DNA from 2 places in the Prevotella sp. P3-92 genome. Region 1 is predicted to be linked to the other one. Evidence: riboswitches for the same ligand, from Rfam matches in the RefSeq annotation. Region 1 holds a riboswitch; the other holds the start of a gene.
What was found. Region 1 has a riboswitch for thiamine pyrophosphate ahead of thiD (bifunctional hydroxymethylpyrimidine kinase/phosphomethylpyrimidine kinase). Riboswitches for the same ligand answer to the same signal wherever they lie in the genome.
Positions count from the first base shown of each region.

Region 1 (4,983 bases):
GACAACTTGCGGTCGAACTGGGCTACACGGAGACCTGCCTTGGCGAGGTAATAGGCGGCGACGATGCCTGAGGGGCCTCCGCCCACAATGGCTACGTCGAGATTCAGATTACGTTGGAGTTTGTCGAAATAGGTACTGATGATACCTTTTGATACTTGTGTTTCAATCATTGTTTGTTGTTGTTTATTGGGTTATAGATTTGTTACTTTTCTTCTTCGCAGCTCTTTAGGGAATGGCTGATGCGTGCTGCGCAGAAATTAGGGCCACACATGGTGCAGTAGTTGGCATCGACGGAATTGCTTGCCTTGTAGTATTCCAGGGCGCGTTCGGGATCTAACGAGAGGTTGAACTGGTCTTTCCAACGGAAGTCGTAGCGTGCCTTGCTCAGCGCATTGTCGCGGACGGTGGCACCGGGATGACCCTTGGCAAGGTCGGCAGCATGGGCGGCAATCTTATAGGTTACAACACCAGTGCGCACATCGTCTTTGTCGGGGAGGGCAAGGTGCTCCTTAGGGGTGACGTAGCAGAGCATGGCGGTGCCGTACCATCCGATCATCGAGGCGCCGATGGCAGAGGTGATGTGGTCGTAGGCGGGGGCAATATCGGTGACGAGCGGACCGAGGGTGTAGAAGGGTGCTCCGTGGCATTTCTCGATTTGGCGCTCCATATTCTCCTTGATCTTATGCATGGGAACATGACCGGGACCTTCGATGAATGCCTGTACGTGTTTGGCCCAAGCACGCTCTACGAGTTCACCCATGGTGTCGAGTTCGGCAAACTGCGCCGCGTCGTTGGCATCGTAGGTAGAACCGGGACGGAGGCCGTCACCAAGGGAGATGGCTACATCGTACTGGGCACAGATGTCGCAGATGTCATCGAAGTGCTCGTAGAGGAAACTCTCTTTCTGGTGTACCTTACACCATTTGGAGATGATACTGCCTCCGCGACTGACAATACCCGTCAGACGGGTGTCGGCAAGATGGATGTTCTTCAGACGGATGCCGCAATGGATGGTGAAATAGTCCACACCCTGTTCGCACTGCTCGATGAGCGTATCGCGGAAAATCTCCCACGTCAGGTCTTCTGCCTTGCCGTTGACCTTCTCAAAAGCCTGATACATCGGTACGGTACCTACGGGAACAGGGCAGTTGCGCAGAATCCATTCGCGCGTTTCGTGGATGTCTTTTCCCGTGGAAAGGTCCATCAGCGTGTCGCCGCCCCATTTGCAACTCCATACGGCCTTTTCCACCTCTTCCTCGATGCCCGATGTGGTGGCGGAATTACCGATATTGGTATTGATCTTCACCAGGAAATTTGTACCGATAATCATCGGCTCGCTTTCGGGATGCTTGCGGTTGGCTGGGATTACGGCACGTCCCTCAGCAATCTCCTTGCAGACAAATTCCGGGGTGATGTGGGTGGTAATGCCCAATTCCTCGCAGTTCATGTTCTCGCGTATTGCCACATACTCCATCTCTTGCGTGATGATGCCCTGTTTGGCGAAGTACATCTGTGTCTCTCCCGCCTTGCGACCGTCAATCCACGGTTGACGCAATTTAGGGAGTCCCTGTTTCAGGTCGATAGCCATATCGGGGTCGCTGTACGGTCCGCTGGTGTCATAGACATAGACGGGGGCATTGGCTTCTTCATGGCGCACATCGCCCTTGAAAGTGACGGTGGGGGTGAGGTTTACCTTTCTCATACCCACGCGCAGTTCCGGATAGCGTTTTCCTTGCAGATAGACTTTCTCGGAAGATGGATAATTGATCTTGATTTTTGTTTCCATTTCTTTTATATTGAGTTATTTGGCTATTTCTTTCTCTGTAAGACGGATGAAACGTTGCATCTCTTCCACAGGACTGTCGGCATTGAGGATGGCGCCGCTTACGGCAATACCGCTGACTCCAGTTGCCATGACGTCAGGGATGTCGGAGGACAAAATGCCGCCAATGGCTACGATAGGGATGGTGATGTGGTGGAGCTTCATCTGACTGACAATACGGCGGTAACCGTCTGCACCGAGGATGGGGGACAGTTTTTGTTTGGTGGTGGTGAAGCGGAACGGACCGCAGCCGATGTAGTCGGCTCCATCGCGGTAGAGTCGTTCGACATCGTCGAAGGTGTTGGCGGTGCCGCCGATGACATATCGGCTGCCCAGGAGTTTGCGTGCCTCACTCACGGGCATATCGTTCTTGCCGAGATGTACGCCGTCGGCACCTGCCTCCTGTACCCATTCTGCATGGTCGTCGAGGATGAATGTGGCATGACATGTCTTACAGAGTTGGCCGATGGCTGTGGCTGCCGCCATGAACGTATCTTTCGGCGCGTCTTTCATGCGGAGCTGGATCCAGCGACATCCGCCTGCCAAGGCGAGGCGTGCTCCTTCTACGTAGTCGTAACGGTCGTTGGTGTGTGTAATAAACTGTATCATTGTATGATTAGCTTTTCTGGGTTAAACAAATGGTTTACTGGGCCGTTGCCCCTTCCTATGCTGACATCCTTGCCGGCTTCTATGGCAGAGGACAGGTAGCACTTGGCCTGTTGTATCGCCTCGGGAAGGGATGAGCCACGGGCGATAAATGAGGCAATGGCGGAGGATAGGGTGCAACCCGTGCCGTGGGTGTTGCGTGTAGTAACGGTGGGATGGGAGAATGACAACGGAGGGGTGTCGGCTTGGTAGAGTACGTCGGTCTTGGCCTGTCCTTCCAGATGTCCGCCCTTGATGAGTACCGCCCTGCAACCGAGTTGCAGAATGTGGCGGGCGGCACGTTCTGTGTCGTCTATGCTGCGGATGGAGGTGTGGGAGAGGACTTCGGCTTCGGGGATGTTGGGAGTCAGCAGGGTGCATAGGGGGAGGAGGCGTTGGCAGAACGCCTCAACCGCATGGGGTTGCATGAGTAGCGCCCCGCTCGTAGAAACCATAACGGGGTCGATCACCAATGTGGCATGGGGATAAGGGGAGAGGGTGTCGGCAATGGCACGGATGATCTCTGCATTATTGACCATTCCCACCTTGATTACCTTTGGGGCGATGTCGTCCATGACCGCCTTGATCTGTCCGGCTACGATGTCTGGACGGATGGCTTGTACCGCCTGCACGCCAGTGGTGTTCTGAACGGTGACGGATGTGATGGCGGTAGCGGCATAAATGCCCAAGGCCGACATGGTCTTGAGGTCTGCCTGGATGCCGGCTCCACCGCAACTGTCGGATCCTGCTATGGTCAGTACGCTAATATACCTCATTTTGTTTTCATTTTTCTGAGGTACATCTGCTGACGTACTTTCAAAGACGATACGGAATAGAAACAGCTTCTGGATTTCTGCCTGAACCATCAAGGTGAGAAAAAAGAAGCAATCCCTTCGGCAGCATTACCTGCATCAGGTTCTATGGGTATAATCTCAGCAACACAATCGTGACGCACCCCTTATTTCTTCTTGTAAGTATGATACAAAGGTAGTGAAAAATTACAGATAATGATGATGATGGTCTGTTATTTAAGATTTATTCACACCGACAGCGACCCAATGGGTGTTGGATCGCTGTCGGACGGAAACCAGCTCCGGTTTATTTTTCGGTATAGAACTTGATGAGGCGGGTGAGGGCTTCTTGGCAGACGGGACAGAAGTCGGGGTGCTCGTTGGTGCGCATACGACAATCTTCCTGTCCGCGCCATACGCCATGGGTGAGATAGCCGCCACCCTCTACCAGCGAGGCGCGTCCTTCATCGATGAGTTTCTGCCATTTGGCAGGATGCGTGGTGTGGGTGGTGAGGTTGGGTTCCCAGGGTTCGGTATCGGCAAAATACATGGGGTCGTCGTCACCGTAGGGATATTCGTCGCCAAGGCCGCCAAAGGAGTGACCGAATTCATGAACCACCACAGGAAGGAACTGTTGGCCACGCGTGTAACAGAGGTTGTAGGAATTGTAGACGCCTCCGCCGCCATAGTGGGCTGTATTCGCCAGGATAATGATATGTTCGTATGGTGTTCCTGCCAACAGGTCGTGAAGGCGCTTGAGGTGCAGGGTGGTCAGGTAGCGTGTGGAATAGAAGGTGTCGAAATGGCTTCCCAGGGCGGTGTCGAGCCAGATGTTCTTACCGGGTTGACTGACGTCTGTATCATGGGAAGGCGATTGGATGGCGATGATATTGAAACGATCTTGCAGTTGCTTGAATGGTTCGTGGCGAAACAGCGCCTCGGTGGCTGCACGGCAGTCGGCAAGATACTGATCCATCTGTCCGATGGTGTAGCCCTCGGCAACAAAAGCCACATGGATGCATCGGGCGGTGTCGGCAGCAGCATGAATCGTGGTGTAATGGCTCTGTTGGTGCTGGCGACGGATGAGGATGTCGGTGGGATTGACACGATGGGTCATCGATGCCATGGTGCGGGCATGATAGTCGCGCAGGGTGACGGTGATCTCTACAGCTTGGCGGGGGTAGGGAACGAGGAATACGTTTTCAAATGACCGACTGGTCTGCCGTGCTTCGGCAGTAGAGAGCCATTCCTGAAAGAGGGTGGAGAAGGAGTGGCGGTAGATGACGGTTCCTGTGGCTGCATCTTTCATGGTGATGTCGCCGTTGCCTTCTAAAGGCAGTTGGTCGAGATGATGACGCCGACCGTACCATCCGGCACTCTTGTGGAGTTGGTCGAGGTAGATATGCTGGCTCTTCTTGTCACCGGCAAAGATGTAGTCGAGGCGCAGGGTGCTGTCGTTGAAGAACTGTTGGAAATCTTGTGCCTGCAGACAGATGGCGGTCATGAGCAGGACAAGGAATGAGACGTAACGTTTCATAAGATGTCATTGATTAGTTGTTGGATATAAGGACGAGGCCAGTCGCGAAGGTGCAGCCGCTGTTGGTCGTACTGCATGAGGTCGAGATCGACAGACACCCGACTTCCCTGTCGGCCGCAACGCTGTTCTGCAGCCTTAAGCAACGCGTTGAGGGAGTCGGCAGACAAGTCGGTCGTGCCTTTGATCAA
Region 1 covers NZ_NPJE01000024.1:26,640-31,622, reverse strand. The annotation lists gene CIK93_RS04050 (sulfide-dependent adenosine diphosphate thiazole synthase) at 1-170, opposite strand, end outside; gene thiC (phosphomethylpyrimidine synthase ThiC) at 203-1,786, opposite strand; gene CIK93_RS04040 (thiamine phosphate synthase) at 1,802-2,431, opposite strand; gene thiD (bifunctional hydroxymethylpyrimidine kinase/phosphomethylpyrimidine kinase) at 2,428-3,243, opposite strand; TPP riboswitch at 3,338-3,436, opposite strand; gene CIK93_RS04030 (M64 family metallopeptidase) at 3,566-4,795, opposite strand; gene CIK93_RS04025 (2-amino-4-hydroxy-6-hydroxymethyldihydropteridine diphosphokinase) at 4,792-4,983, opposite strand, start outside.

Region 2 (4,983 bases), on a different contig from region 1:
CATTATCAAATATGGTAAATATGACGAGATAGTGATTTCACCATGTCGAAAAGAAGAATTTATAAGTGACTTGAAGACTATTAATGATAGGATTGTCGTGTGACAATTATTCGTCATTTTGTGTGTTATTGTTCTTTTGGGACGATGGCACTTTTGTTCCTTGTTTGATGCGTGAACGATACGAGCGGATGGTGGTTTGACTTATGGCCATAGCACGGCGAAGTTGACTGTCTGAGAATCCAGAGTGGTCTAAATATGCGAATAGGATATTTCGTGATGTAAATTGCGGATTACGCGCTTTTAAGCAATCAATAAAATCAGAGTCAAGTGTGTGACAATAATTTATAGCATCGTCGAAGTCGGAACGTGTCCATCGTATGGTTGTGCCTCCTTTTTTGATATCTTCCATCAACAATTGACCATTGTATAGTGATAATTGTTGTTGTGGTGTAACGTCTCTATCAGTCTTAGTTTCATCCTTATTTGTTTTTTCTCCCTGTCGCAAGGCCGTTATCAGTTTTCGTAATCTGTCAATTTGTGATATGGCATCATCATATTTCTTATGCATACGATTGTTGCGGCGATTGACCATAAGGAATGCGCTAAATGACATGAGTGCTATGATGAATGTGACGTAAAGTATGATATAGAATATGAAGCGACTGGTGAAAGAATGGAGCGTGTTGTCGTATTCTTGTTCTACAGTATTGATGTTTGTATTGTTGGCAATATGATTGATGGTGTCTTGAAGATCCACTATATGAATTGCTGTTTGGCATGCCGATTCGTAATCTTTTAGCTCAAATTGTAATGTATAAAGTTGTTTTAAAACCTTTAAACGGATGGTATTGTCTGTAGAATATAGTGCTTTCTTCCAGTATTCTATGGCTTTGTCCGTTTTCCCTTGCTTATGATATAGTGTGGCGATATTTTGAAGAGCAAGAATCTTGGGGTGAATTGCCAACGACTTTTCCAGATAATGACGAGCTGCAATAGTATCGGTATTGGTTAACCATCCTCCAACAGCAGCATAAAATGTGGCTCGTTCATATACGGGAATGTGAGATAATCCTTCAATGCTTCGTTTAAAATAATAGTCTGCAGAGTCTGGCATCTGCTTATCAGCGTATGCCATGAAAAGTTGCATCATTGAGAGTTGTACTTCACGAGGACTTCCTTCTGTATAGAAATCTGTTAGGGCAAGCCTACCGTATTTTAGAGCCGTGTCATAGTTGGATTGGTCTTGATAGAATGAAGCCATTGCTAAGTTTAATTGTCCCGAAAGTTTTTTGGAAATGTGGTATTTCTTAAAATTGAATGATGCAAGTCTTGCCCATGCATAAGCCTCTTTTTTATGATGAAGCGAGGCTTCTATTTTAGAAAGGCAAAGGTAGCAACGTATCATCTTGTCCATTTCGAAGTGGTTTTCAAAAATACCACAAGAAGTCTCAAGGTGTTTTGCAGAACTGATAAATAGTTGTAATCGCAGTTCGCTCTCATGTTTCAGCAACCAGTAGTATGCTTTATCCTCATCGTCACGCATGCTTTCTGGCTCCAGTTTCTCAAGTGCAGCGTATGCTTTCTCTACTTTGTCATCAGTCAGCATACTATCGATTTGCTGCAATTGTTGTTGTGTTGCACTTTTTTGACAGCCCATAAGGAGCATTCCTGCGAGCAATACTATCAGTACTTTTCTCATTCTGTTCTTGTATTATCTGATGCAAAAGTAGCAATAAATTCTCTTTTTCTATTTTGTTTTGACAAAAAAGTTGGATGGAAAGCGTTGCAAATAAGGTGTTGCAGAATCTGGTATTTTGCAAATGCCTGTAATATATATAGTTATCTTGGTTATGGATAGTGTGTTCAAAGATAATTGCAGCATCGAAAAGTTTCTTATTTAAATAATTGTTTGTACTTTTGCATGGCAGTATAAATGGGATATTAATAACACGACAATGATAAGAAAACTGGAGAACAATACATTTTTATATTTAATGGTATCTATTGTCATGGGCGTGGTTAGTGTCTGTGCCATGCAGTTATCGTTATGGTTGGCAGCGGTCATAGGATTGGTGACAGTGATTTTTATAGGCCTTACGCCCTTTTTGATAAGAGTGGCGCGATCGAAAGACAGTAGTTTGTGGGGTGATTCGATATGGTTGCTTTCTGCCATTTATTTGGCAGGATTTCCTTTCCAGAATCTATCGTCTTTTGGCCCCAATCTATATACGTGTATCTTTGTTGGTGTGCTGTGTATTGTTTTTACTGATATTGCACTATGGTTGCGCAAACAGATAGATATGCAGCGTATTACTATGCAAAGGTTCGTTTCTCGCGAATTACGCCTTGATTATTGGCAAGGTTTTGTCTTTTTGTTTTGGACAGGTTATGACGTTATAGAGGCTGGTGCCATTGTTTCCACTTATCATGTTGTCATCGTAGTTTTGACGATTATTGGAATGGTAAGACAGTTTCATGTCAAGTATTGATGACCTCTGTGGACTTTATGTCAATGCAGCCGAACAGTTTGTGAGATTCGCAAAAAGTGAGAAGCGTGTACTTGAGTTCACCCAATCTGCCGATTTGTAATGATAGCTCCCGAAATCGTAGTAGAGCAAATCGTGGTCTATCCTGATAACTCCCGTTATAGTTCCTTTGGTAACGGTTTCTCCTTGTAGGCTTTGTCAGGAAGAAGTGGTGGAGGTCGTGTGTTCCTCTTTGTTGCGCACAAGGTGCTCATGCTCAAAAAAATAACAATAATTTTGCAGTTTCAATTATTTATAGTAATTTTGCAATCGGTTAGCAGAGCGCTAACTAAGGGGTGCTACCTACTCGTAGAAGAGACGGAGGCTGAGAACATACCCATAGAACCTGTACAGGTAATGCTGTCGTAGGAATTTTCCTTGGACTACGTTCTTTCCCCCTTTATATAGTTTAAGGTTTATAACAAACATTCAATGAAAAGATTAAACAGGATTGCATTCAGTGTGGTGTGCTGTGTTTTTGCCAGTCAAGCCGTATGGGCACAAGCCACAATCGACACCGTCAAGGTGCACCAGCTGAATGAGGTAGTAGTAAAAGGTGTACGTGCAGCCAAAGAAGCTCCTTATGCCGTAGCCAACATTAAGAAATCAGAACTCCAGCAATTTTCTCGTACAGGAAAGGAACTCCCATTCCTCCTTTCGCGCACACCCGGCATCCTTGCATGGGGTGAGAATGGATTGGGCACTGGTACCAGCTATATGCGTATTCGTGGTGCTGCAGGTAGCCGCATCAATGTCACCCTCGATGGTGTAGCCCTTAACTCTCCTGAGGATCAGGCCGTGTTCTGGGCCAATATGAACAGCTATGCCGCTCTTTTGGGTAGTGTGCAGATTCAGCGTGGTGTTGGTTCATCTACCAATGGTGATGGAGCCTTTGGTGGTAGCATCTCTATGGCTACTGCTTTCCCATCGCTTATCCCTACCGCAGAGGTGACAGGTTCGTTTGGTAGCTTCAACACCTATAATACAGGTGTCAGCTTCTCAACAGGTTTGTTGGGCAAACACCTGATCTTCGACGGTGCCTATCATGAGACCGCTACCGATGGCTATATCGATGGAACATCAGGACGATCAGGTTCTTACTATGGTGGACTGACATGGCTTGCTGACAATTTCAAGGTGAGCTACAAGAATATCGGCAACTTTGAAAAGACCGGCCAGGCATGGAATGGTGTGCTCGCCAGCGACTATGACACCAACTTCACGTTGATGAGCGATGGTATCTATACCTATAAGGATATGGATGCTGCTGGTCTCGGGAAGTTCAATATCCTGACAGCAGGATTGGTGCGCAACGGCAAGGGCGACTATACCATCGTGCCTTACACCATGCGTGATGGTAGTCTTTGGAACAAGACCACCGACAATTTCTATCAGAACCACAATATCCTTTCTGCTGTTTGGACTCCCAACGACCATTGGAGTCACAACTTTGCCGTACACTACACCTATGGTTATGGCTACTACAACGAGTTCAAGAGCCAGTCGAAATTTGCTAAGTTTGGTCTCACCTTCTATGATGCAGACGGCAATTTCGTAAAGCGTTCCGACTTTGTGCGCAAGAAGGGGCTGACCCAGCACACCTATGGCATCGTGTATAACACCAACTACAAGGATGAACACTGGGATGTTATTGGCGGATTGAACCTTCAGCAGTTCCGTGGCAACCACTGGGGCTATCTCACCTATATTGCCAATCAGGCAGCAGAAAACCAGTTCCTGGGCAGCAATGGTCAGTATAAATACTATGATTCTGATGCCCATAAGTATGACTATAGCGCCTTTGTTAAGGCCAACTATCGTTTTGCCGACAACTGGAATGTATTTGCCGATTTGCAGTTCCGTCGTGTAGAATACAAGACCGATGGTGTCAACGATAAATTTGTGGAGCAGGCTGACGGTACCTATAAGAACCAAGTATTGGACATCAACGAGAAGTTCAATTTCTTCAATCCCAAGGCAGGTATCAGCTATACCAACAATGGTCATAAGGCCTATGCTTCTGTAGCTTACAGTAATCGCGAACCTGAGCGCAACAACTATACCGACAACTACAACTATCCATTCCCAGAGCAAGAGAAGTTGCTCGACGTAGAGTTTGGCTATCAGTATCAGGGCAGCAATTGGCATGCCGGTGCCAATTTCTACTATATGGGTTATGACAACCAGTTGGTACAGACCGGTCAGCTGAGCGACATCGGTGAGGCACTCACCACCAATGTGAAAGACTCCTATCGTATGGGCGTAGAGCTCACAGCAGGATGGGCACCCTTGTCATGGATGTCGTTGGAAGGAAATGCCAGTCTGAGCAAGAACAAGATCAAGGATTTCGACGAGTATGTAGATAACTGGGACGGTGATCCATTGAAGATCCACTACGACAATTCAACCTTGTCATTCTCACCTTCTGCCATCCTCAACGGCTTCATCGACCTCCACT
Region 2 covers NZ_NPJE01000050.1:22,909-27,891, reverse strand. The annotation lists gene CIK93_RS07380 (PH domain-containing protein) at 1-103, shown strand, start outside; gene CIK93_RS07375 (tetratricopeptide repeat protein) at 107-1,699, opposite strand; gene CIK93_RS07370 (hypothetical protein) at 1,956-2,489, shown strand; TPP riboswitch at 2,808-2,914, shown strand; gene CIK93_RS07365 (TonB-dependent receptor) at 2,958-4,983, shown strand, end outside.
Region 2: another riboswitch for thiamine pyrophosphate. It lies ahead of CIK93_RS07365 (TonB-dependent receptor); the one in region 1 lies ahead of thiD (bifunctional hydroxymethylpyrimidine kinase/phosphomethylpyrimidine kinase).